DNA from 4 places in the Photobacterium sp. GB-210 genome. Region 1 is predicted to be linked to each of the others. Evidence: predicted binding sites of a transcription regulator. Region 1 holds the regulator's gene; each other region holds the start of a gene.
What was found. Region 1 encodes CRP, which controls carbon source genes, mostly activating them, when cyclic AMP is high. Its sites were predicted from a motif close to TGTGANNNNNNTCACA; they were not measured.
Positions count from the first base shown of each region.

Region 2: the regulator CRP is predicted to act here: its motif matches at 2,957-2,972, upstream of ectA (diaminobutyrate acetyltransferase).
Region 3: the regulator CRP is predicted to act here: its motif matches at 3,986-4,001, upstream of C9J38_RS06210 (NupC/NupG family nucleoside CNT transporter).
Region 4: the regulator CRP is predicted to act here: its motif matches at 1,379-1,394, upstream of udp (uridine phosphorylase).

Region 1 is NZ_PYNU01000010.1:94,379-100,410, reverse strand. It holds gene C9J38_RS13260 (YheU family protein) at 1-10, shown strand, start outside; gene C9J38_RS13255 (phosphoribulokinase) at 192-1,061, shown strand; gene C9J38_RS13250 (OsmC family protein) at 1,131-1,535, opposite strand; gene crp (cAMP-activated global transcriptional regulator CRP) at 1,915-2,547, shown strand; gene C9J38_RS13240 (hypothetical protein) at 2,738-2,920, shown strand; gene C9J38_RS13235 (DUF1338 domain-containing protein) at 2,974-3,762, opposite strand; gene astD (succinylglutamate-semialdehyde dehydrogenase) at 3,807-5,264, opposite strand; gene astA (arginine N-succinyltransferase) at 5,294-6,032, opposite strand, start outside.
Region 2 is NZ_PYNU01000009.1:95,916-101,947, forward strand. It holds gene C9J38_RS12585 (hotdog family protein) at 1-113, shown strand, start outside; gene C9J38_RS12590 (3-ketoacyl-ACP reductase FabG2) at 110-835, shown strand; gene C9J38_RS12595 (beta-ketoacyl-ACP synthase) at 832-2,058, shown strand; gene C9J38_RS12600 (STAS/SEC14 domain-containing protein) at 2,153-2,518, opposite strand; gene ectA (diaminobutyrate acetyltransferase) at 3,071-3,628, shown strand; gene ectB (diaminobutyrate--2-oxoglutarate transaminase) at 3,639-4,904, shown strand; gene C9J38_RS12615 (ectoine synthase) at 4,919-5,305, shown strand; gene putP (sodium/proline symporter PutP) at 5,401-6,032, opposite strand, start outside.
Region 3 is NZ_PYNU01000002.1:588,045-594,076, reverse strand. It holds gene C9J38_RS06225 (hypothetical protein) at 1-551, opposite strand, end outside; gene C9J38_RS06220 (VWA domain-containing protein) at 739-1,932, shown strand; gene C9J38_RS06215 (lytic transglycosylase F) at 1,929-3,395, shown strand; gene C9J38_RS06210 (NupC/NupG family nucleoside CNT transporter) at 4,071-5,261, shown strand; gene alsS (acetolactate synthase AlsS) at 5,504-6,032, shown strand, end outside.
Region 4 is NZ_PYNU01000002.1:428,001-434,032, reverse strand. It holds gene C9J38_RS05585 (hypothetical protein) at 1-324, shown strand, start outside; gene udp (uridine phosphorylase) at 452-1,219, opposite strand; gene C9J38_RS05575 (zinc/cadmium/mercury/lead-transporting ATPase) at 1,622-4,201, opposite strand; gene C9J38_RS05570 (response regulator) at 4,327-4,800, opposite strand; gene C9J38_RS05565 (ATP-binding protein) at 4,811-6,032, opposite strand, start outside.

The DNA of each region.
Region 1 (6,032 bases):
GTTGCAATAAGTTTTATTAATGTGAGTCGTGCCCAGAGAGTTACGACTCAAAACTTGCCTCCGCTAGCAGTTTCACTTTTCAATCCCGACATCCCTGTTAACTTGTAGTAGCATTGTTGCCTGATCAGGTAATTTTATTATTGCCTGCTTTCTCATTTATCTTTCGATAATCAACAACGACAAGGTTAGTCATGTCTGCAAAACATCCTATTATTGCAGTTACTGGTTCATCAGGAGCAGGAACCACGACGACTTCTGAAGCATTCCGAAAGATGTTCAATATGATGAACATTAATGCGGCATGGCTAGAAGGCGATAGCTTCCATCGCTATACCCGCCCTGAAATGGACACTGAGATCCGCAAAGCTAAAGAGCAAGGTCGACATATCAGCTATTTTGGCTCAGAAGCCAATGACTTTGCCCAATTAGAGCAATTTTTCAAACAATATGGTGAAGATGGCACTGGCCGCTTTCGCCGTTATCTACACACATTTGACGAAGCCGTACCCTACAACCAAATGCCCGGAACGTTTACTCCGTGGCAACAGTTAGCAGAAAACACTGATTTACTCTTTTATGAAGGCTTACATGGTGGGGTTGTCGATGGCGAGATCCATGTCGCACAGCATGTTGATCTTCTTATTGGCATGGTACCCATTGTAAACTTGGAGTGGATCCAAAAAATTGTTCGTGACACGAGAGATCGAGGGCACTCTCGCGAAGCGGTGATGGAGTCAATCGTTCGCTCCATGGACGATTACTTAAATTATTTAACTCCGCAATTTTCACGCACACATATCAACTTTCAACGTGTACCAACCGTTGATACCTCAAACCCGGTGAGTGCCAAAGGGATCCCAAGCTTAGATGAAAGCTTTGTTGTGATCCGATTTCGCGGTTTAAATAATGTCGATTTTCCGTATTTACTTTCCATGATCCAAGGCTCATTTATGTCACGTCATAACACGCTTGTCGTCCCTGGTGGAAAAATGAGTTTTGCAATGGAATTGATCATGCGCCCCCTTATCGAGAAACTGATTAATACAGGGAAAATCAGTTAAGTTTGCACAAACGAAAATAAATAGAAAAAAGGTTGGCACAAACACCAACCTTTTTCATCTCAATCATTATTAAGCAGTGATGATTTCATACGAATGAGTCAACTTAACCTTTTCACCAATCATCAAGCATACAGAGCAATATTTCTCTAAAGAATCAGCAATGGTGTTAGCCACTAAGGTTTCATTTAAATCAAAACCTGAAACAATAAAATGCAAATTGGCTGCGGTAAATAAACGTGGCGCTTGCTCTCGACGCTCAGCTGAAATAAGAACCTCACAACCCACAATATTTTGCGCTTGGGATTGTAAACCACTGACAACATCTACTGAGCTACACCCTCCCGCCGCCATTAATACCAATTCCATTGGACTTGGAGCTTTATCCCCTCCATTACCATCCATGACTACACTATGACCGGAGCTAGATTGACCTAAAAAAGTCATATCTTCTACCCATTTTACTCGGGACTGCATCGCTTAATCCTTATTCAAACGCCCAATAATTGTCTCTAGTCTTATTGATTAAATAATGAATGTAAATCCTAATTCTCCGCCTTAATAACAACTTTTTCCCTCTCTAAAAATCGTCGTAATAATCTTTACTTATCGCACCACTTAAAATTATCTCGCCGCATTGTGATCCTGTGCACAGTTATCCATATGAAATGAACGAATCTACTAGATCAATATCAAGAAAAAGGCGCAGAAAAAGGATACACTCTAACTTATTCAAGTTAGCTTGCAGCCCAGCGGCTGAATGGATACCCTATCAGTAGGCAGTTTTTTTTCTCGTGATAAAAGTTAGAAAAGAAACCAATGCTGTTGGGCAACAAATGCAGAGGAAGTTAGTAATATGGTTCCAGGTAAACCGCAAACAGATCCAACTTTAGAGTGGTTTCTTTCCCATTGTCATATTCACAAGTACCCATCGAAAAGTACGCTGATCCACGCAGGTGAGAAAGCAGAAACGTTGTACTACATTGTGAAGGGTTCTGTTGCTGTACTAATCAAGGATGAAGAAGGTAAGGAAATGATCCTTTCTTACCTAAACCAAGGTGACTTTATTGGTGAGCTTGGCTTATTCGAAGAAGATCAAGAGCGTACTGCTTGGGTTCGTGCGAAAAGTCCTTGTGAAGTAGCAGAAATTTCATTCAAAAAATTCCGTCAGTTAATTCAGGTTAACCCTGATATTCTGATGCGCTTATCTGCTCAAATGGCAAGTCGCCTACAAGTGACAAGCCAGAAAGTAGGTGATTTGGCATTCTTAGACGTTACAGGTCGTATCGCACAGACATTGCTAAATCTTGCAAAACAACCAGATGCAATGACGCACCCTGATGGCATGCAGATTAAGATCACTCGTCAAGAAATCGGTCAAATTGTTGGCTGTTCTCGTGAAACAGTGGGTCGTATTCTGAAAATGCTTGAAGAGCAGAACCTAATCTCTGCTCACGGTAAGACGATTGTTGTTTACGGTACGCGTTAATTTTTAACGTCTTTAACCGTACGAAAAAAGCCGCACACTGTTGCGGCTTTTTTATTTCTTATTGATTAATAATCCCCCCCCATAAATACCTTTAAAAAGTGTGTCATTAATGCCATTAATTAACTTGTATTGCTCAAATTAAATGCTAAATTCAAGCAATGAATGGACTTCATCTTTTTTTGGTTTTTATATGGATATTGAACGTTTTGCCCCGAATAGCTACACCACTGTACCTGGCGCTATCGCTCCTCAACCTACAACTATTGAGATGACAGGCTTTAGTGACCGTCGTTGTTATTTAGAACAGCAAACAGGTTTACGTCGCTGTCCTGTTGAAGACAGTGGTATTTGGGGATCGCCCCTCGATAATTAACAGATTTAAAAAAGCAGCCGATTGGCTGCTTTTTATTGCATTGTTTACACTGTTCAAGAGTTATAAGTACTTTCAAAGATCTTATCTGCCGAAGCTTCTACAAACCCGGTATAAATCTCACCATCTGGCTGTAAATAACGTTTAGCAAACTCATAAAATCCGCCAGAGACCAACATCTCACCATCAGAAAACGTGACCATGACTTTATCAGCCATGGTTGCTGATTGCTCTAACATCACAGTAGGATCGCCTTTTACCGCACCTCCCGCCTGATTAATGTCAAAACCACTTGATTCGAGAAAATGGTTCACTTCAGAAATTTCATTAAATTGCTCAAGCTGATTAATATCAACAGTAAAATGATTAGCACCAAAACCATGCGCTGCCACCCACCCTGCATATTCACTTTCTGCATTTAAAAACTGATAACTATCACGGCTTAATTGCCATGGTTTACCTTGAGAAAGAAAAGCAGGATCAGCAAAATAAGCATCATCAACTTGATCGACAAGCTGACGTACTTCTGTTTGTAACTCTGTTGAACATAATCCTAATTGCAGTTCACTAATAAATACTTTAGGCGCAGCGGGATCGGGATGTTCAAAGTGCTCTGCATATAACTTTTTCGCTTTGAAATGATATCGACCTTTGGGTTTATAACCTACCGCAATAAATGGAGCCGCTAATCTTGCTAAACCACATTTAGGTAGTGCAAAGGTACGCAACGCAATATGATCATTTCTAAGTGGCGCATCTTCGGTAAGTAATTGCCGAATATTCAGCGCTGAAGGGCATAATCGCTGAGTATAATCTTGCCATAACGCGGTAAATAATTGTTCCATGCTGCACAATCCTTACTGTAAGTAATACAGTGAACCTATTAGTCTCAGAGTGAAATACCCGGAGATAACTGCTCAGGTAAGCATGTTGCCTCACCTTCCATTGATGCCATTGGGTAAGCACAATAATCAGCAGCGTAGTAAGCACTTGGGCGTAAATTACCAGATGCTCCTGGGCCACCAAACGGTGCATCTCCACTCGCTCCCGTTAACTGGCGATTACGATTTACAATCCCCGCGCGAATATGATCAATAAAATATTGCCATTCACTATCATCGGTTGATACAAGCCCGGCTGATAAGCCATAACGGGTGTCGTTCGCAAGACACACGGCTTGAGCAAGATCTTGATAACGCACTACCTGCAATAATGGGCCAAAGTATTCTTCATCGGGTAAATTTTCGATATTCGTAACATCAACGATCCCAGGTGTAACCACCGCTCCCTGTCCGCGCTTTGCCTCTACCAATACTTCGCCACCAAGCGATACTAATTGTCGTTGAGTTTGCACAATATTGTCTGCGGCTTGGCGGGAGATTTGAGGCCCCATAAACGGCGCAGGCTCGGCAAATGGTCCATCGACCACAATCGCTTTGGTTGCTTCCACTAAAGCTGCCAACAACGCATCCCCTTCGCTACCCAAGGGTAAGTATAGTCGGCGAGCACAAGTACACCGTTGTCCTGCGCTGATAAAAGCAGATTGTAAAATGGTATAAACGGTAGCATTGAGATCACCATAAGCATTGGAGATCACCATCGGGTTATTCCCCCCCATTTCTAATGCCAGCATCTTGCCCGGTTGACCTGCAAATTGGCGATGTAGAATATGCCCAGTATTGGCACTGCCCGTAAATAATAAACCATCAATATCTTTTGAAGCGGCGAGTGCCTCTCCAGTTGGGCGAGCTCCCTGCACAAGATTAATAACCCCATCAGGTAATCCGGCTTGTTGCCAGAGTTTCATTACAACTTCAGCTGTTTTAGGCGTTAATTCAGAAGGTTTGAATACCACCGTATTACCTGCAAGCAATGCAGGTACGATGTGGCCATTGGGTAAATGACCGGGGAAATTATAAGGCCCAAATACAGCCATCACCCCTAATGGTCGATGACGTACAACTGCTGTGGTACCTGCGATATCTTTCTCGCGTTGGCCTGTCCGTTCATGATAAGCACGTAAAGAAATCGCCACTTTCCCCACCATTGCTCCTGCTTCTGTTCGCGTCTCCCATAACGGTTTACCCGTTTCTTCTGCTATCGTAATGGCAATATTTTCACTATTGGCTTTCACCAGCTCAGCAAATTTTTCCACGATGGTTTGGCGCTCAACAAGGGAAGTATGACGCCATTGAAGTAATGCTTCACGCGCGGCATTCACCGCTTGCGAGACTTGCTCACTTGTCGCGGCTCGGCCTTGCCAAATCACTTCATCAGTAAAGGGGTTGAGCGATGCCATCTCATCACCTAAACCATCAACCCATTGACCCGCAATCCATTGACTCATACTTTTCTCCCCTCTTTATATTCGTAGTTTTACAGCTCAATAAAGCGCACAGGCTCACCGGTATTAACCATGAGAGTATCAGCGACCTCTTGCGTCATAACCACGGTTTGCGCTTTATCATTGATTTCCAGTGGGCTCGCAACCGCACGAAAATCAGTAAATGATGTATTCGCCACTAGGCACTGCTGTTCACTTTGATGATCGTTAATTTCAACGATATAACGCTTTGAGTGGCGAACCGTTTCAACATTACGTACATCACATTCAACCGTCGGGCCTGCATCAAAAATATCGACATAACCACGGCATGAAAAACCTTCATTTTCTAGCAAACGTAATGCAGGTCGCGTATTGTCATGAACTTGACCTATGACCGCTTGGGCTTCTTTGCTCAATAAATTGACGTATATCGGAAGTTTAGGCATTAAGTCCGCAATAAAGCCTTTTGCTCCGATCCCCGTTAGATAGTCAGCATGAATAAAATCAATCGAGAAAAAGTTATCTTTTAGCCATTGCCAGAAAGGTGAGTTCCCTTCTGCATCGGAAACACCGCGCATTTCGGCAAATACCACATCGGCGAAACGATGACGATGCTCTGCCATCATTAAAAAGCGCGCTTTAGACAATAGACGACCATTTAAACCTTCACGCCATGGTGTACGTAAAAATAACGTGCAAAGCTCGGTATCTCCGGTGTAGTGATTACCTAATGTCAGTAACTGTACGGTATTGTGCACCCCTAATCGGCGCGAGGCATGAACCACTGTA
Region 2 (6,032 bases), on a different contig from region 1:
AAATCATTTGTCATCAGCAAATCGTCGCAAGCAGTCAACTCAATGCCTTTGTTCCCTCAAAATCACAATTAGAACAAATGCAACTAGATAACAATAATAGGAAAAACGCATGACTCAACACGTACTCGTAACAGGTGCCAGTAAGGGGATCGGTCGCGCAATTGCTATACAGCTCGCTAAAGATGGTTTCACTATCGCCGTTCACTACATGAGTGATAAACCAGGCGCAGAAGCAACATTAGCCTCAATTACTGACGCTGGCGGCCATGGTCGCCTTATTCAATTTGATATCAGTGATCGTCAGCAATGCCGCGAGCAGCTTGAAGCCGATATCGCCGAGCATGGTACTTATTACGGTGTCGTCAGTAACGCAGGGATCACCCGAGATACCGCCTTCCCTGCGATGACAGAACAAGAATGGGATGGCGTGATCCACACGAACCTTGATAGCTTCTACAACGTGTTACACCCTTGTGTAATGCCTATGGTGCAAAAGCGTAAAGGCGGCCGTATTGTAACCTTAGCATCGGTTTCAGGGATCACCGGTAACCGAGGGCAAACCAATTACAGTGCCGCAAAAGCGGGGGTGATTGGCGCAACTAAGTCATTAGCGCTAGAGCTTGCTAAGCGTAAAATTACAGTTAACTGTGTCGCGCCCGGCCTGATTGATACCGGTATGGTCGATGAGCACGTAAAAGAACACGCACTCCCACAAGTGCCTCTTCGTCGTATGGGAGAGCCTGAAGAAGTAGCAGGACTGGTGAGTTACTTAATGTCTGATATTGCAGGCTATGTGACTCGCCAAGTGATTTCGGTAAACGGAGGTTTAGTATGAGTCGTCGCGTTGTTGTCACTGGTATGTCGGGTGTAACAGCCTTTGGTAACGATTGGGAACATATCGAACCTAAACTTCGTGCTTGTGAAAACGCCACTATTTATATGCAAGATTATGAGCTTTATGACGGCTTAAATACCAAACTTGCAGCTCCTATTGAAAATTTTACATTACCGAAGCATTACACCCGTAAAAAAATCCGTTCAATGGGGCGTGTTTCTAAACTATCAACACTGGCGACTGAAAATGCACTGACTCAAGCTGGGTTACTGAACAATGAGGTACTGACAAACGGTCAAACGGGTATTGCCTATGGCTCATCAACCGGTAGTACGCCTGCAATCAGTGCATTTGGTGTAATGCTAAATGAAAAAAGTACCCGTGCTATCACCGCGACAACTTATGTTCAAATGATGCCACATACAACAGCTGTCAATGTCGGCTTATTTTTTGAATTACGTGGCCGTGTTATTCCCACAAGTAGTGCATGTACTTCAGGAAGCCAAGCGATTGGTTACGCCTATGAAGCGATTAAACACGGTTATCAAACCGTGATGGTTGCAGGTGGCGCAGAAGAGCTTTGCCCAACAGAATCGGCGGTATTTGATACCCTGTTTGCAACGAGCCTTAAAAACGATGAACCAAAATCAACACCACGACCTTATGATACGGATCGTGATGGCTTGGTAATTGGTGAAGGTGCTGGCACATTAGTGTTAGAAGAATACGAGCATGCCGTTGCACGTGGCGCTAAGATCTATGCCGAAGTGGTAGGATTTGCGAGTAACTGTGATGCCGCCCATGTAACACAGCCACAAAAAGAAACCATGCAGCTTTGTATGGAGATGGCACTGCAACAGGCAAATTTATCGCCAAGTGAAATTAGTTACATTTCAGCACATGGTACTGCAACCGAAAAAGGTGATATTGCAGAAAGCCAAGCAACAGCGAGTATCTTTGGCAACAACACTCCAATTAGCTCTCTGAAAAGCTATTTAGGCCATACCCTTGGGGCCTGTGGTGCGATTGAAGCGTGGCTAAGTTTAGAAATGATGCATGGCGGCTGGTTCAGCCCAACGCTTAACCTTGAGAACGTTGATCCTGAATGTGGTGATTTAGACTACATTCGTGGCGAAGGTCGCAACCTTGATTGCCAATATATTATGAGCAACAACTTTGCGTTTGGCGGGATTAACACTTCCATTATCTTTAAGCGAATGTAACTTAAGATACTCTAACGATACCGTATCTATACCATTATAAATAACCATGCTTGAACATTTTATCACTTCTCAAGCATGGTTAATTTCAATCGTATTATTGCTGTTTTAAAAACGTAATTGCCTGATCTTTTTCTTCTGGCAGGAAGAATTTAATGTCTATTTTACGAAACAGCTTATCTTCCACTTTTACGATTTTTTCTATCCATTTTTTCTCTGCAACAACAGCCACTTTTGCTACATGTGATATTCCCGCATGAAACAAATAGCGCACTTCTTCTAGCAATGCTGAAAATTCAATCCCATCAAAATTGTCAATCTGCTCAAAGATAACAACTTTACCGTGTAATTCTGTCTTCGCCTGAGCATCAAACAAAATACGTTTCATATCATCTTCAGTCACTTTGCCATCAATTGAAAAAGCCACGGCATTATCAATATCTAAGTTAATCATAGTTAACATTATAAGTTTCCTTAATCCATCAAGAAATGATGAAAATACTATGCGCTTTTTAAATGAAAACGACAGTAATTAAAGAGCATAATTAAGGGAAATGAAATTTCAGAAAGATCGTATATTCAAGAGAACGATAAACGTTAAATAGAATAGTAAATATTCAATAAATACCTGAAGGTATATATATATATCAATATAAATGCACTCACAGCGACATATAAATATCAACATCATAAGTATAATCACTATTTATTATTTATATCCCCATCAGTAAATAACGACACAAACTGTCACACCATGCCGAGCTTAGTTACAGCAGAATAATAGAAAACAAGATGCATAATATTACTTTTAAGTCTTTAAAACGGTTCTTCGTGAATACTTTAACAACCAAAACAATTTAGAGCTCTAATCACTTAACTTTCATTTATGTACATTAATAAACGAGATCTTGCTCAAATAAATTACGATTATTCAACTTTTATTCAGATAATTATCATCCTGATAGGTAATAATACCCACTAAATTATTTAGAGCTCAAAGGAATAGACTCTTAATATGGACATATCAACACCTTCGGTAATGACTTCCGATACAGGTGAAGACCAGATACAAAAGTGGACTTTTTCAACACCAACAGCTCATGATGGCGATGACGTTTTTACGTTGATCGCAAACAGTCCCCCTCTCGATACCAATTCATCTTATTGTAATTTTCTTCAAACAACTCACTTTAGTAATACGTGTGTTATAGCAAAAGATGATGGTGGTGAAATAGCAGGTTTTATCTCTGGTTACCCAAAACCTAATCAGCCAAATACTTTATTTATATGGCAAGTTGCCGTTGCTCCTCAATTTCGAGGAAAAGGGCTCGCCTTTACCATGTTAGATAACCTGTTAAGTCGAGACTCTCTAAATAATATTACCGCTATAGAAACAACCATTACGGAAGAGAATAATGCTTCGTGGGCGTTATTTAATAAACTTGATGCACGTAATGGTAACAATGGCGAAGTCAGTACATTTTTAGACAAGAATATACATTTTAAAGGCAAGCACGATACGGAATTGTTGTATCGCATCCCTTTAATTCAAATTAAACAGAAAGGATTATAACGGCCATATCATGGATATTTTTAAGAAGCAGGAATCTAAAGTTCGTTCTTACTCAAACAGTTTTCCCGTCGTTTTTACTAAAGCAAAAGGGAGTTGGCTTGAAACCGAACAAGGAGATCGTTACTTAGATTTTCTAGCTGGTGCTGGATCACTGAACTACGGCCATAATAACCCTACTTTAAAACAGGCTTTGCTCGACTATATCGAACAAGATGGGATCACTCATGGTTTAGATATGCACTCGACAGCAAAGGCTAATTTCCTTGAAGCATTAGAACGCAATATTTTAGCTCCTCGCCAACTTAATTACGTTACTCAATTTACCGGCCCAACGGGTACTAACGCTGTAGAAGCGGCACTAAAACTTGCGCGTAAAGTGAAAAAACGTAGCTCTATTGTGGCTTTCACCAATGGTTTTCATGGTTGTACAGCTGGAGCGCTAGCTGCAACAGGCAATCAACATCACCGTCAAGGTGCAGGGACAAGTTTAAACAATGTTACTCGTATTCCATTTGAAGGTTATGCGGACATTGATGGCCTTAAATTGTTTGAAACTATGCTAGCGGATAATTCAGCAGGTATGGACAAGCCAGCCGCTGTCTTGATTGAAACAGTACAGGGCGAAGGCGGCTTAAACGTTGCGTCTAACCAGTGGTTACAACGATTAGAAAAAGTCTGTAAACAAAATGATATTTTATTGATTGTTGATGATATTCAAGCAGGCTGTGGCCGTACTGGTACCTTCTTTAGCTTTGAGCCGTCAGGTATTAAACCAGATATGGTTACCCTATCTAAATCAATTGGTGGTTACGGCTTACCAATGGCAATCGTGCTATTCAAACCAGAGCTCGATATTTGGAACCCAGGTGAGCATAACGGCACATTCCGTGGCAACAATCACGCATTCATTACAGCAACGAAAGCACTCGAAACCTATTGGGCTGATGACCAACTAGAAAAGCACGTTGCAACATGCTCAAACATTATTGCTAACGTCATTGATAAATGCCTACACGACCATCCTGATATGTTTGTGCAAAGAAAGGGTCGAGGCATGATGATTGGTATTGAGTGTAATAATGGCGATCTGTCTAGCCAAATCACCAAAACCTGTTTTGAAAATGGATTAGTGATTGAAACCGCGGGTCCTAATGATGAAGTCGTGAAGTTCTTTAGCCCACTCACCATTACAACGGCAGAGCTTGAGCAAGGCTTAGCGATTTTTGAAAATGCGGTTGAGCACGTTGTTGCTAAAAACTTTAGAAAAGCATCGTAATTTAAGGACGAAAAATGATTGTTAGAACATTAGATGAATGTCGAGACAGTGAACGCCGTGTAGCTTCTGAAACTTGGGAAAGTGTTCGTATGCTGCTTAAAGATGACAAGATGGGGTTTTCTTTTCACATCACGACAATCTTTGAGAACACTGAAACCCATATTCATTATCAAAATCACTTAGAGTCTGTTTACTGCATGAGTGGTGAAGGTGAAATTGAAGTTGTTGGGGGCGAAACTTACCCAATTAAACCAGGTACACTATACATTCTTGATAAACACGATGAGCATTATTTACGTGCTTATAAAGACAAAGAAATGGTGATGGCTTGTGTGTTTAATCCGCCAATCACAGGCAAAGAAACACATGATGAAAACGGTGTTTATCCACTCGTTGACTAAAACATTACGTGTATAGCCAGCGCACTTTCAGCGAAAAAAAATCCCTGTATAGCAAAGCTGATACAGGGATTTTTCTTGCGTAATATTAGATAATATTAATCGAATTCAACCAGATTTTTTTGATATTGCTGATGTTGCTGTTGTACTGCTTCTGACGGACGACCCGTTGCTTTACTTACCACCACAACCGCAACAGTGGCAAAAATAAAGCCAGGAATGATCTCATATAAGTCAAACATTCCACCTGTTAGTTGCTTCCATACCACAACGGTGACCGCACCTGTCACGATACCTGCAATCGCACCATAACGGTTCATCCCACTCCAGTACAAACTTAATAGCAATACAGGGCCAAATGCCGCACCAAACCCCGCCCAAGCATAAGACACAAGACCTAAAACGGAGCTATCAGGGTTTAATGCTAAAACGAAGGCAACAATTGATAATGCAATAACCGCAATACGCCCAACCATAACAATTTCGTTGCTTGACGCTTGTGGACGAAATACTTGTTTATAGAAATCTTCAGCCAATGCCGATGAAGAGACTAACAACTGAGAGTCCGCAGTACTCATGATCGCCGCTAAGATTGCCGCTAGTAAAATACCGGCCATCACGGGATGGAAAATCGCATTCACTAGCAACATGAAGACTTTTTCACTATCCGCTAACTCACCACCAAGGTTGCCATCAACATAAACAATACCCGTTAAGCCGACTAACAACG
Region 3 (6,032 bases), on a different contig from region 1:
AGCTTGGTATGCTCATTTTGCCAGTTTTTGCTAAATAGCCATAATTGATCACCCACAACTGTTATCGCTTCACTATCGAAATTATGTTGATACGTTTTACCCGGTTTAAAATCTTTAAAACGGTATCGAATAGTTGAAACAGGCGTGACTGACGAGCCTTTTTCAAGCGAGGCGAGTGGTACTTTATAAATCACACCTCCATCACGGCGTGTTGAGTTATTTCCTGTATCACCAATGTATAAATAGCGTTTACTCTGCGCTAAATCTTCCCAATCATAATTTTTACTGCGTTTAACCGTCACCGTTTTTGTGACTGTTTGAAAATTAGAAGACAGTTGATAAATCTGATTTCGGCTGCCGCTGTCATTATGTGACCATACATGCCCATTAATAATCGCCAAACCTGATGATTCATTTAAAACTTCAGGCAAATTTGCCAGCACATCAACGTCTAAAGGCTTACGTACTGAATACGTAGACGCTGAACTACAACCTGATAAACCGAGTAACACTACCATCAGATAGATGTTTTTTTTAAATATATCCGCCACTGACACTAACCTATTAAATTTAAAATGCGTGATGACTTAGCATGTTTTTATTACCGTTAGCTTGTTATTGGAAACCACAAATATTGCCTCAAACTCGGCACAAATAGCACTTACCAACCATACTTAGAGAATTAGTTTTTAGTGTACGCTGACATTTAGCACTTAATATATTGATATGCGAGATATTATGCTGATACGACTATTAATGCTCAGTTTTCTTCTGGTGGTCTCTATTCCTACCTACAGTAGCAGTGATAAAAAGCCACCAGCACTCGTATTGCCTGAGATTTTACAACCAGAACAAACAAATAATAATAACACGCCCATACCTTTTACTCGTACAGGCCCCACAATTCAAGTCGCGATCTTACTCGATGCTAGTGGCTCTATGGGGGGATTAATTAATCAGGCAAGAGAGCAGATCTGGTCAATCATTAATGCCATCGCAACAGCCAATAAACATGATCGCCCTGTTACTTTACAAGTTGCATTGTTTGAATATGGTGTTGAACATCAATCAAAATATGATGGTTATTTACGTTTACTCTCACCACTCACCTCAGATCTTGACCAATTTTCAGAAGCACTATTTGCAATAAAGATTGGAGGGAGTAAAGAATATGCGCCACAAGTAATTCAAGAGGCAACAAACCGTTTACAGTGGAGCCCCCATAAAGACGATCTTCGTTTAATCATCATTGCAGGTAATGAAGAGTTTCAACAAGGTGATATTCCGATTAGCCATGCTATTCCTCTAGCAGTCAGTAAAGATATCATCATCAACACCTTATATTGCGGCCCCCATTTAAAAGGTCGTAAATTACAGTGGGCAACACCTGCACTGCTGAGCCATGGCAAATATTTGAATATCGACCATAAGAAGAAAGCCCCCCATATTGAGACCCCTTACGACGATGATATCATCCAACTGGGCCGTAAAATTAATGACACTTACATCGGTTATGGTACAAAAGGGGCAAGTAAGAAAAGCCAGCTAATCGCTCAAGATATGAATGCATCAAGCCTTTCTAAATCTAGTAGCACAGAGCGCAGTATTGCCAAAGCAGGAAAGCAGTATAAAACACAAGATTGGGATTTGATTTCGCTTGCCCAACAAAATTTAGAACAAGGTGTAGCGTTCGCGAAAAAAGATCAACAGCACTATCATGGATTAAATGAGCAACAAATCACCGAAAAGCTTAAACAACAAATCGCACAAAGAGTACAGCTGCAACAACAGATATCAACGTTAGAGCAAAAACGAAAACACTTCATAAAACAATCGAAAAATGAGAACACAAAGGCTAAGGATGATTTGGGAAATGCGATTATTTTAACCATACAGGATCAAGCTAAATCAAAAGGCTTTAGTTTCCTATGAACGTTCGACTAAAAAGGCTGTTATTACCTTTATGGGTATATCTGGCTTTACTCTTTACTTCCAGCACTACTTTAGGCTTAGCACTGTCCCCGCTCACAGGCCCAACTTACACTGGCGATCTTAGCGTCCTTGAAAAAAAAAGGGTGCTAAGAGTATTAGTTTCGGCTGACTTAGGTTTTTACTATATTGAAGATGGTCTTCCAAAAGGCATTATCGCTGAATTACTTCACCACTTTGAGTTAGATATTCATAAAACTTATCCAAAACTCAATATTCAAGTGATCCCTGTACATCGAGATCAACTCATCAAATTCTTAATTACTGGATATGGTGATCTTGCCGTCGCTAATTTAACCATTACTGAACAGCGCAAAAAGCAAGTCGCCTTTAGTGAGCCTGTACTTACCAATATTTCAGAAGTTATTATTAATAATATTGATTCACCTGAAATTACAAAAATAGAGCAACTCAGCGATCAAGATATCTGGGTAAGAAAAAGTTCGAGCTACTATCAAAGCCTACTTGAAGTCAATAATCGTCTATTACTCCAACGCCTAGCGCCAATGAAGATCCATTTTTTAGAAGAAACACTGCAAGATTATGAGTTGTTGGAAATGGTTAATCTCGGGTTGATGAATATGACCGTTTTAGATGATCATAAGATGAAAATATGGAACAAGATATTACCAAAATTACGCATGAATTCTGCTTTCGTTTTAAGGAAAAACGGTGAAATAGCCTGGGCAATGAGAAAAGATAGCCCTAAATTAATGAAATTAGTTAATAGGTATATTGAACAAATAAAATCAGGGTCATTATTAGGAAATGTTATTTATAACAAGTATTTAAATAATCAAGGCTGGATAACAAACCTATTGAACCATAGTAATATGGATAAAATGGAAAAACTTTCTGATCTGTTTTTTAAATATTCTACGGAATATGATTTTGATTATTTAATGATGATGGCTCAGGGTTTCCAAGAATCAGGGCTTAATCAGCATAAAGTCTCCAATAAAGGTGCCGTTGGCATCATGCAAGTACTACCAAGTACAGCAAGAGATCGATATATAAATATTCCTAACATTTATATAGCAAGTAATAATGTTCATGCGGGTATAAAGTATATGCGCTATATCCAAAATAATTACTTAGATGATAGCAGTCTAACCTATGATAATAGAATGTATATGACACTCGCCTCTTATAATGCAGGACCTGGCAATATTAGAAAAATGCGACGTTATGCAAAGGAAAAAGGCTATAACCCTGATATATGGTTTAATAATGTTGAAATTATTACCAGGAGATATATAGGCAAACAACCTGTTGTCTACGTTACAAATATAAATCGTTATTACATTGTCTATAAACAATTAATGCGTTTAAAAAAATACCGCCAGAAAGGTGTCCGACCTTTTGTTCCACCTTACCGGTTTAATGTCCCTACCATTCTTGAATAAGTATACTTACTTACGTTGAGCCGCCTTTCGTTTAGACGATCAACGTAAGTTAGCCATACATGCATTATTTAGCCTTTAAGCTTTTATTCAATCTTGTTTCATTACGCTGATCGTGTCGATGGAAGTACCATAGCTTACGATTTTTAGAGGATTTTTTCATCGTTTCTATTCCACTAAATTATCACGAATATAATATTTCATTTTGTAAGACAAATGAATATTAAGTGCAGCATTGAATCATATTTAAAAAATTCTGAAATTTATTTATCTAAAATATTATTTTCCATATTTATTAAACATAATAAAAAATAACATTTGATATACACAGAGACTACAATTGCCTATTTAATCATCGTGTTTTTACCGATTGGACTACTGCGATATTCCAAAACCACTAAAAAGTATTTTTCAATCATATTACAGGTGAGATTCAGTTCACAGTTATGCTCATTTGGCATGTTGATGATACAGTTATATGAGCGTATAACGACAACCCAGTAATGACAGGGCTCTTTCGAACTGCAATCGTTTGCCGCAATCGTAATTCATCTAAGCACGTAATAGTGACAGAAAATTACGCGACCCAAAAGTGAGACTTAAGTCACTTTTAGAGAGAAAGAAATATTTAAACATAAGTATATATCTTGATAAGAATCACACTGAGAGCAACCAAACATGGTCTATCTACATTTCGTTTTAGGGTTAATCGTTATCGCAGCCCTAGCACTTGTTGCAAGTAATAACCGTAAAAACATCAAGTACAGATATATTATTCAGCTACTGCTTATTGAAATGGGATTAGCCTACTTCTTGCTTAACTCCTCAATGGGTACAGGGATCGTTAAAGAGTTTGCTGATGGATTTAATGGATTACTCAATTTTGCCGCAGAAGGGACAAATTTCGTCTTTGGTAACCTATCTAACAATGATGGCTTTAACTTCTTCTTAAGTGTTCTAATGCCAATCGTATTCATTTCAGCACTGATTGGTATTCTTCAGCACATCAAAGTTTTGCCATATGTCATAAAAGGCCTTGGATATTTATTATCAAAAGTTAATGGCATGGGTAAACTTGAATCCTTTAACGCTATTAGTGCCTTAATGGTCGGTCAATCTGAAAACTTCATCACCTATAAAGATATTCTCGGTAGAATGTCTGAGCGTCGCATGTACACGTTAGCGGCAACAGCCATGTCAACCGTATCGATGTCTATTGTCGGTTCTTACATGAAGCTAATCGATCCTAAATACGTCGTGGCTGCCTTGTTTCTAAACATGTTTAGTACCTTCATTATTCTCTCTATCATTAACCCATATGACCACGAAGCAGAGATGAATATTGATGAGATGATGGCGGCTGAAAGTGGTGAGAAACTGACGTTCTTTGAAATGTTAGGAGAATATATTCTTACTGGTTTTAAAGTCGCGGTTATTGTAGCGGCAATGCTGATTGGTTTTATCGCGCTAATTTCAATGATTAATGCCGGCTTTGATGCTGCATTCGGTATTAGCTTCCAAGATGTTATTGGCTACGCTTTCTATCCATTTGCATGGATCATGGGTATCCCTGCTCATGAAGCCCTACAAGCAGGTAGTATTATGGCAACCAAGCTTGTTGCTAACGAATTTGTAGCAATGCTGTCACTACAAAAACAAGTAAGTGAATTAACACCGCACACCGTAGGTATTGTTTCTATCTTCCTTGTGTCATTCGCTAACTTTAGCTCTATCGGTATTATTGCTGGTGCTGTAAAAGGGGTGAACGAAGAAAAAGGTAATATGGTGGCACGTTTTGGTTTACGTTTGCTTTACGGTTCAACGCTCGTTAGTTTTCTATCAGCGTTAATTGCAGGCATCATGATTTAATCGTTGTCATTGCCATTCCTCCCTTAAAATGCCGGTCTTTTCTAATATGAAGGCTGGCATTTTTATTACATCGTAAATTCCCCCTCCCCTTATTTATCTGTAAATTGAGAATTTAACTTTCATTTTCAGTTATTTGATTTGTATGATGAATGTATAGAATTGTGCCACTCATCACATAAAATTCGAATTCACGAACAATGTCCTGAGCCTATTAACTTAATAAATATAATTTTGAGGCTTATATGTCGGATAAAACCGTCTCTGGTGCTGAACTGGTTGTTGAAACTTTAAATGCACATAACATTCCACACATTTTTGGTATTCCAGGTGCAAAGGTGGATGCTGTTTTCGATGCTGTTTGTGATAACGGACCTGAAATCATTATTTGTCATCATGAACAAAATGCAGCGTTTATGGCAGCAGCAACAGGGCGTTTAACGGGTAAAGCAGGCATTTGTTTAGCGACCTCTGGCCCGGGCGCATCAAACCTTGTCACAGGCGTTGCAACAGCGAACAGTGAAGGTGATCCTGTGGTTGCACTTGCAGGTGCTGTACCGCTTTCGATGTATTCTCACAATACTCACCAATCCATGGATACCCGTTCACTGTTTACTCCTATCACCAAATTTTCAGCAGAAGTGATGGATAGCGGCTCGGTATCTGATGTTGTACATAAAGCTTTTCGTATTGCAGAGCAACCTACCCAAGGTGCTAGCTTTGTTAGTCTACCGCAAGATATTCTAACTAATCGTATTCCTTACCAACCAGTAC
Region 4 (6,032 bases), on a different contig from region 1:
AACTTTAACGATTATCATAGACTATACAGCTACCTGGAATTTCAAAAGGATGCATACAATTTTGTCGCTTCTTATGATTACTTTATACCGCTAACTAATAGTAAGAATTGGCGTTTCTTTATTGGAGCCAGCTCAGGAATACAAATTGCAGAATCGAGCAAAGATGATCTTATTTTAGGCGCGCAAACAGGGATTAATTATCGAATCAATAAGAACTTTAATACTGAATTGGGGTACAGAGTTCATGATACAAGAAGTGTTTGGAAAGAGCGTAATATGTCGCAACTTGATACTGTTTATATTTCTCTAGACTTTGCCGTTTAATCTAAAAATAATTTACTGGTCATGTCATAACCCTTTTTATTTAAACCTTTTTATTCATGACCTTTTAGACAAATAAAAAGCCGCTCCTAAGAGCGGCTTTCTAATATAAACATTTAAGACTTAAATCTTATTCAGCCAGCATTTTACGTGCCGCTTCTACCACGATCTTAATTGATTTCGCTTCAGTTTCTTTTAGCGTTGCGTGATCAGGGATCTCTTTTTGTGTACGGTTAATAATAACACCTGCGACACAACCTGCACGTAAACCAGAGCTTGCACACATGGTTAATAGTGTTGCTGACTCCATTTCAAAGTTAAGCACGCCCATTTCTTGCCACTCTTTCATTGAGCCTTGGAAACGACGAACTACGCGACCTGAGAATGTGTCGTAACGCTCTTGACCTGGGTAGAATGTATCACTTGATGCTGTTACACCCGTGTGTACTACAGCATGCTCATCATCACATGCTTGCTTCATTGCCGTTGCAACACCAAAATCAGCAACAGCTGGGAATTCCATAGGGGCGAAGTGCAGACTTGCACCATCTAAACGCACTGAGCCTGTCGTTACAATCATATCGCCTGGGTTAATGTTAGGCTGAATTGCGCCTGTTGTACCTACACGTAGGAAAGTGGTTACACCTAACTGTGCTAATTCTTCAACAGCAATAGAGGTTGATGGACCACCGATACCCGTTGAACACACAACCACTGATTTACCGTCTAATTTAGCGCGAAATACAGTGTACTCACGAGAGCTTGCTAAAAACTCAGGGTTATCCATTAAGTTTGCAATTTTCTCAACACGTGCTGGATCACCGGGAATAATCGCTAATTCTGCACCATTAAGATCAGCTTTATTAACACCTAAGTGGAAGACTTTATTATCAGACATAATGTTACCCTTTAATTTAAACAGCTCTGTTGTAGGTTCAGAGTGATTCTTATGAGTTATTACTATTTTAATCAATTTTTTGATAGAAAGAGTCAAACATACTGCAACATGCTCTATCAAAAACATGTGGTAACAATAACCAATGATTCAATTACTTTTAGTGAGCATGGTCACACCAATAAAAAGCAATTGAAAAATATGTTACATAAAAGTCTGATATTAATCACGCGAAAACGATATCTTATTGCCGGAATCACAAAAATTCGTTTTCTCGCGCATGTACTCTTTACTCTGTTTACCTGCCTTATAGCGAAAAAAAACGGCATGATAAACAATACATCATTGTTCGTATCATGCCGTTTAGACTAATCACTAATCACTAATGCTCAGAGCGATTAGTTTTTACTTTTCGCTTTGCGGTTTAAAGCGTAATAAACGTAATGCATTCAGTGTTACTAACGCTGTTGCGCCACTGTCTGCAAGTACTGCAACCCAAAGCCCTGTAAAACCAAATAAGGTTGTAACAAGGAACACCGCTTTTAAACCTAATGCTAAGCTGATGTTTTGACGAATATTACTCAATGTCGCACGAGACAATTCAATCATCACTGGCAATTCTGAAACTCGGTTATGGGTAATTGCTGCATCGGCAGTTTCTAATGCTACATCTGTACCACCGCCCATCGCCACACCAATTGTTGCTGTTTTCATTGCTGGTGCATCGTTAATACCATCACCCACCATGGCAACAGAATGTAGCTCACTTAACTTGCGTACTTCTGTCACTTTATCTTCAGGTAATAGCCCTGCACGAAAATCAATATTAATTTCTTTAGCAATCGCAGCTGCTGCTCGTGGGTTATCACCCGTCAGCATCACTGAGTTCACGCCAATGCTTTTCAGCTTAGTGATCGCTTCTAAAGCATCACTGCGTAAATTATCACGCCATGCAACTAAACCCACCGCTTGCTGATTACGAACGGCAACCACCAGCGTTTTCCCTTCGCTTTCTAGATCTAACGCTTGCTGTTGCTGGTTATCCGTTAGCACAATGTGCTCTGGTAGGCGATCGGCAGCACATAACATAAAGTTATCGCCTTCGGTAACACCTTGAATACCGCGGCCAGCTAGTGCTTCACGATTTTCTGCTTCAACAACAGATAATGATTTTTCTCGAGCAAGGTTAACCACAGCCGTTGCTAGTGGGTGTAACGAACCGGATTCAACAGCGGCTGCTTGACGTAATAATTGATCGGGATTGTTATCCCAGCTAATTAAATCCGTCACGACAGGTTTACCTTCCGTTAGCGTACCTGTTTTATCAAACGCGACAGTTTCAACATGACCAAGCTGTTCTAATGCTGCACCACCTTTGATTAATGCACCGCGACGCGCTGCTGCCGCTAAACCTGAAGTGATCGCTGCTGGCGTTGAAATAACAAGTGCACAAGGACAGGCAATAAGTAATAGTGCTAGACCTTTATAAATCCACTCATCCCATGATTGACCAAATACAAGCGGCGGAATAATGATAACAAGTGTTGCTAATAGCATCATTGCTGGAGTGTACCAGCGGCTGAATTTATCAATAAAACGTTCGAGCGGTGCTTTACGTGATTCTGCATCTTCAATGAGATGAAGAATACGGTCGATCGCATTTTCACCTTGCGCAGAGACAATCGTTAATCGAACAACTTTGTCTGATGCCATGCTACCAGCCATGACTTTCTGGCCCGGTGTTCTTTCAACAGGCACAGATTCCCCTGTTAGTGCGCTTTCATCAAAACTCGCAACCACATCTAAAACTTGGCCGTCAGCAGGTAAACGCTCGCCGGGTACAACTTCAATCACATCACCAGGTTTTAATTCGCTTGCTGGAACTTTTTTCTTCTCACCGTTTGGCAGCACAACATTGGCATCTTCAGGCACCAAGTCCATTAACGCTTTTACACCACTTCGTGCACGTGATGCGGCATACCCTTCTAATTGCTCACCAATTAAAAACAGTAAAATCACCATTGCCGCTTCTGCGGTTTCCCCTAAGTACAATGCACCAATAGCCGCAATACTCATTAGGGTTTCAATCGAGAATGGTGAACCTGATTTACCTAAGCTAATGGCTTTTTTCACAATCGGTACTAAGCCAACAATTGTGGTTAAAGTAAATGCCGCTAAACCCCATGAATGTGACACTTTATCAATTAAGAAAGAGGCAATCATCATTGCCGCAATCACAAGGACTTCTAAGTGTTCTTGAATAAATGATTTTTTTGGTAACGCTTCAGCCGCAGCAGCATTAGAAACTAAGGTAAAACCCGTTGCCTGTGCTTTATCTTCAATCTGTTTTTTTAATTTATTGTTATCAGCTTGCTGATTGGCTTGCATGTTGACGATGAGCTTTTCCGTCGCAAACATCACTTTTGCCGTTTCAACTTCAGCAAGACTTGAAATTGATTTTTCCAATTTAGCCGCGCAGCTTGGACAATCCATGCCAATCACTTTCCAGCTAAATGTTTGACCATGAGCCGATTGTGCTAAAGACGCTTCAATCGCTTGATCTTGTTCTTTTGATGAGGTTGACGTTGAACAACAACTTTTTACTGAAGATGAATGACTTGAGTCGTCATGTCCTGAATGCTGGTGCTCTGACTCTACGTGCGCGTGTTGAGAAGCGATTTCAGTGTCTGATGGACCAATAGAAGATACTGTAAAGGTTGATGGTTTTTTATTTGGATGGATGGCATCTATTGCTGATAGTTTTGCAGCGTTAAGTGCTGTGTCACTTTTAGATGAGCAGCAGGAAGCAGGGCCGTCGGTATCAGATTCACCACACCCTTCGGTGTGTTTTTGCACACTCTCAGAAGGGGTTGATGAACAGCATGTCGCTGACTCACAAGATTCAACTGTCACTGTGGCTTTGGTTACTGCCGATGGTTTTGCAGCATGAACATGCATTTTTTTATTATTACATTGAGCACACATAATCATTCTCCTTGAGTGCTTTGATTATCTGTAACTAATATAAACCTTGGAGTAATGTCTAAGGTCAATAAAAAAAGCCAAACTTTTATCGTTTGGCTTTGGCAATCAATTTCTACTACGCATACCTAACGTAATCGACGTAGTACCGTTGTGTTGTCTAACACCTCACCCCAGGCTTGGTAATCGAACCCCATATCGAAAATGTATTCCGTAAGCAATGTTCTAACGCAATTAACCAACGAGTCTGCATCCCACGGCTTGTCAAAGTAACTTTCAATACGTGCTTGGTTAATCGCGGCAATAGTATCTTGATGAGTTGCTTGCCCTGTCAGTAATACTTTTTTAGTTTTGATGAAACGGCTATCGTGGGTCACATCAGTCAGTAGCTCTACGCCATTTTTACCCGGCATGATATGATCTGAAATAACGACACCAATATAATGCCCTTCTGCATCTAACTCATCCATCAAAACTAAGGCTTCATCACCAGAATCACACTCTTCTATCATAAAAGCCGATTGTAATGGTGACAGATCTTTTAATACCGCATTTAACACTTCTGGTTGATCATCAACACAGATAACGACTATTTTTTCCATAACTCATCCCTTAGAGTGTCGGTAACTTGATCCTAAACGTGGTGCGTTCTTCATCACTTTTAACCACGACCGTACCGTCATAACTTTGTATGATCCGTTGTACAATTGATAAGCCCAAACCTAAGCCAAACGATAATCCCCCTTTTTTGGTCGTAAAATTAGGTTGAAATATTTTTCGTCGTGTCGGCTCATCAATCATCGGCCCATTATTAGTAATAGTGACTAAGATTTTTTGCTTTACATGTCGAGTCACAATTTCAATTTTCGGTGATGCTGTATTCTCCATAGCATCACAGGCATTTTTAATCAGATTAATCCATACCTGCACTAACTCTGTTGAACTCGCATTAATCGGTGGCAAGACTGCGGGGCGCAATACCACTTCAACAGGGCGTAGATTGCTTTGTAGTAAAGCTAGCGATTTGTGTAAGGTTTCATTGATATCAACATCGTTTTGCCGCACATGATCGCTGCCCCCTAATTGCTTTACCGACTTGACGATACTGGCAGAATGTTTAGCCGCTAAGCGCATATCGCGTAAATCACGTCCATAATCCCAATAGCGTAATGCTTCATCTAGCTGAGTGAACCATTGCTTAGGAACATCACCTTGCGGAATAGCTTTCGCTAATGTTTTTGCTTGCTCACGAGTCAAATTATGTTGCTTGATTAACGCCTTTGCTCGTTCTCGTACCTGTTGCGATCCTGTGGTCTGCCCAACGTTAATTCCTTGGAGCATAAATTCAAGCATCTCGGGTTTGCTTGTTGAAATAGAATCAATAATATTGGTTTGAAGATTTTCTGTTTTGCTACTGAGAACGCCTATCGCATTATTCAGTTCATGGGCAATACCCGCCGCAAGTTGTCCAAGAGTTGTCATCTGTTCAGTCGCATAAAGCTTTTGCAGTGCTTTTTCTTTTTCAAGCGCTTCCATACCAGTAAGCATTTGTCGACGAGCAAGTTCATGAACCATGACAGGCATAAACTGCTCAGTCATAGAGCCATATGTTTCTGGATCTTCCACTGGGGTTAGCAAATCAATCCAAGCAATTTCACTGTCTTTTTCTGCGACCACCGTCGTTGATGCCATTAATGTTTGCGCAAAAAAACTATGCACGCCAAAGAACATGCCTTCTTTGACGACAAACACTTTTGCACTTAAGCCATTCTCTTTATTTTTAAGATACCCAGACAATTCACCACTTTTTACCCAGTAAAGTTTGTCGTTATAG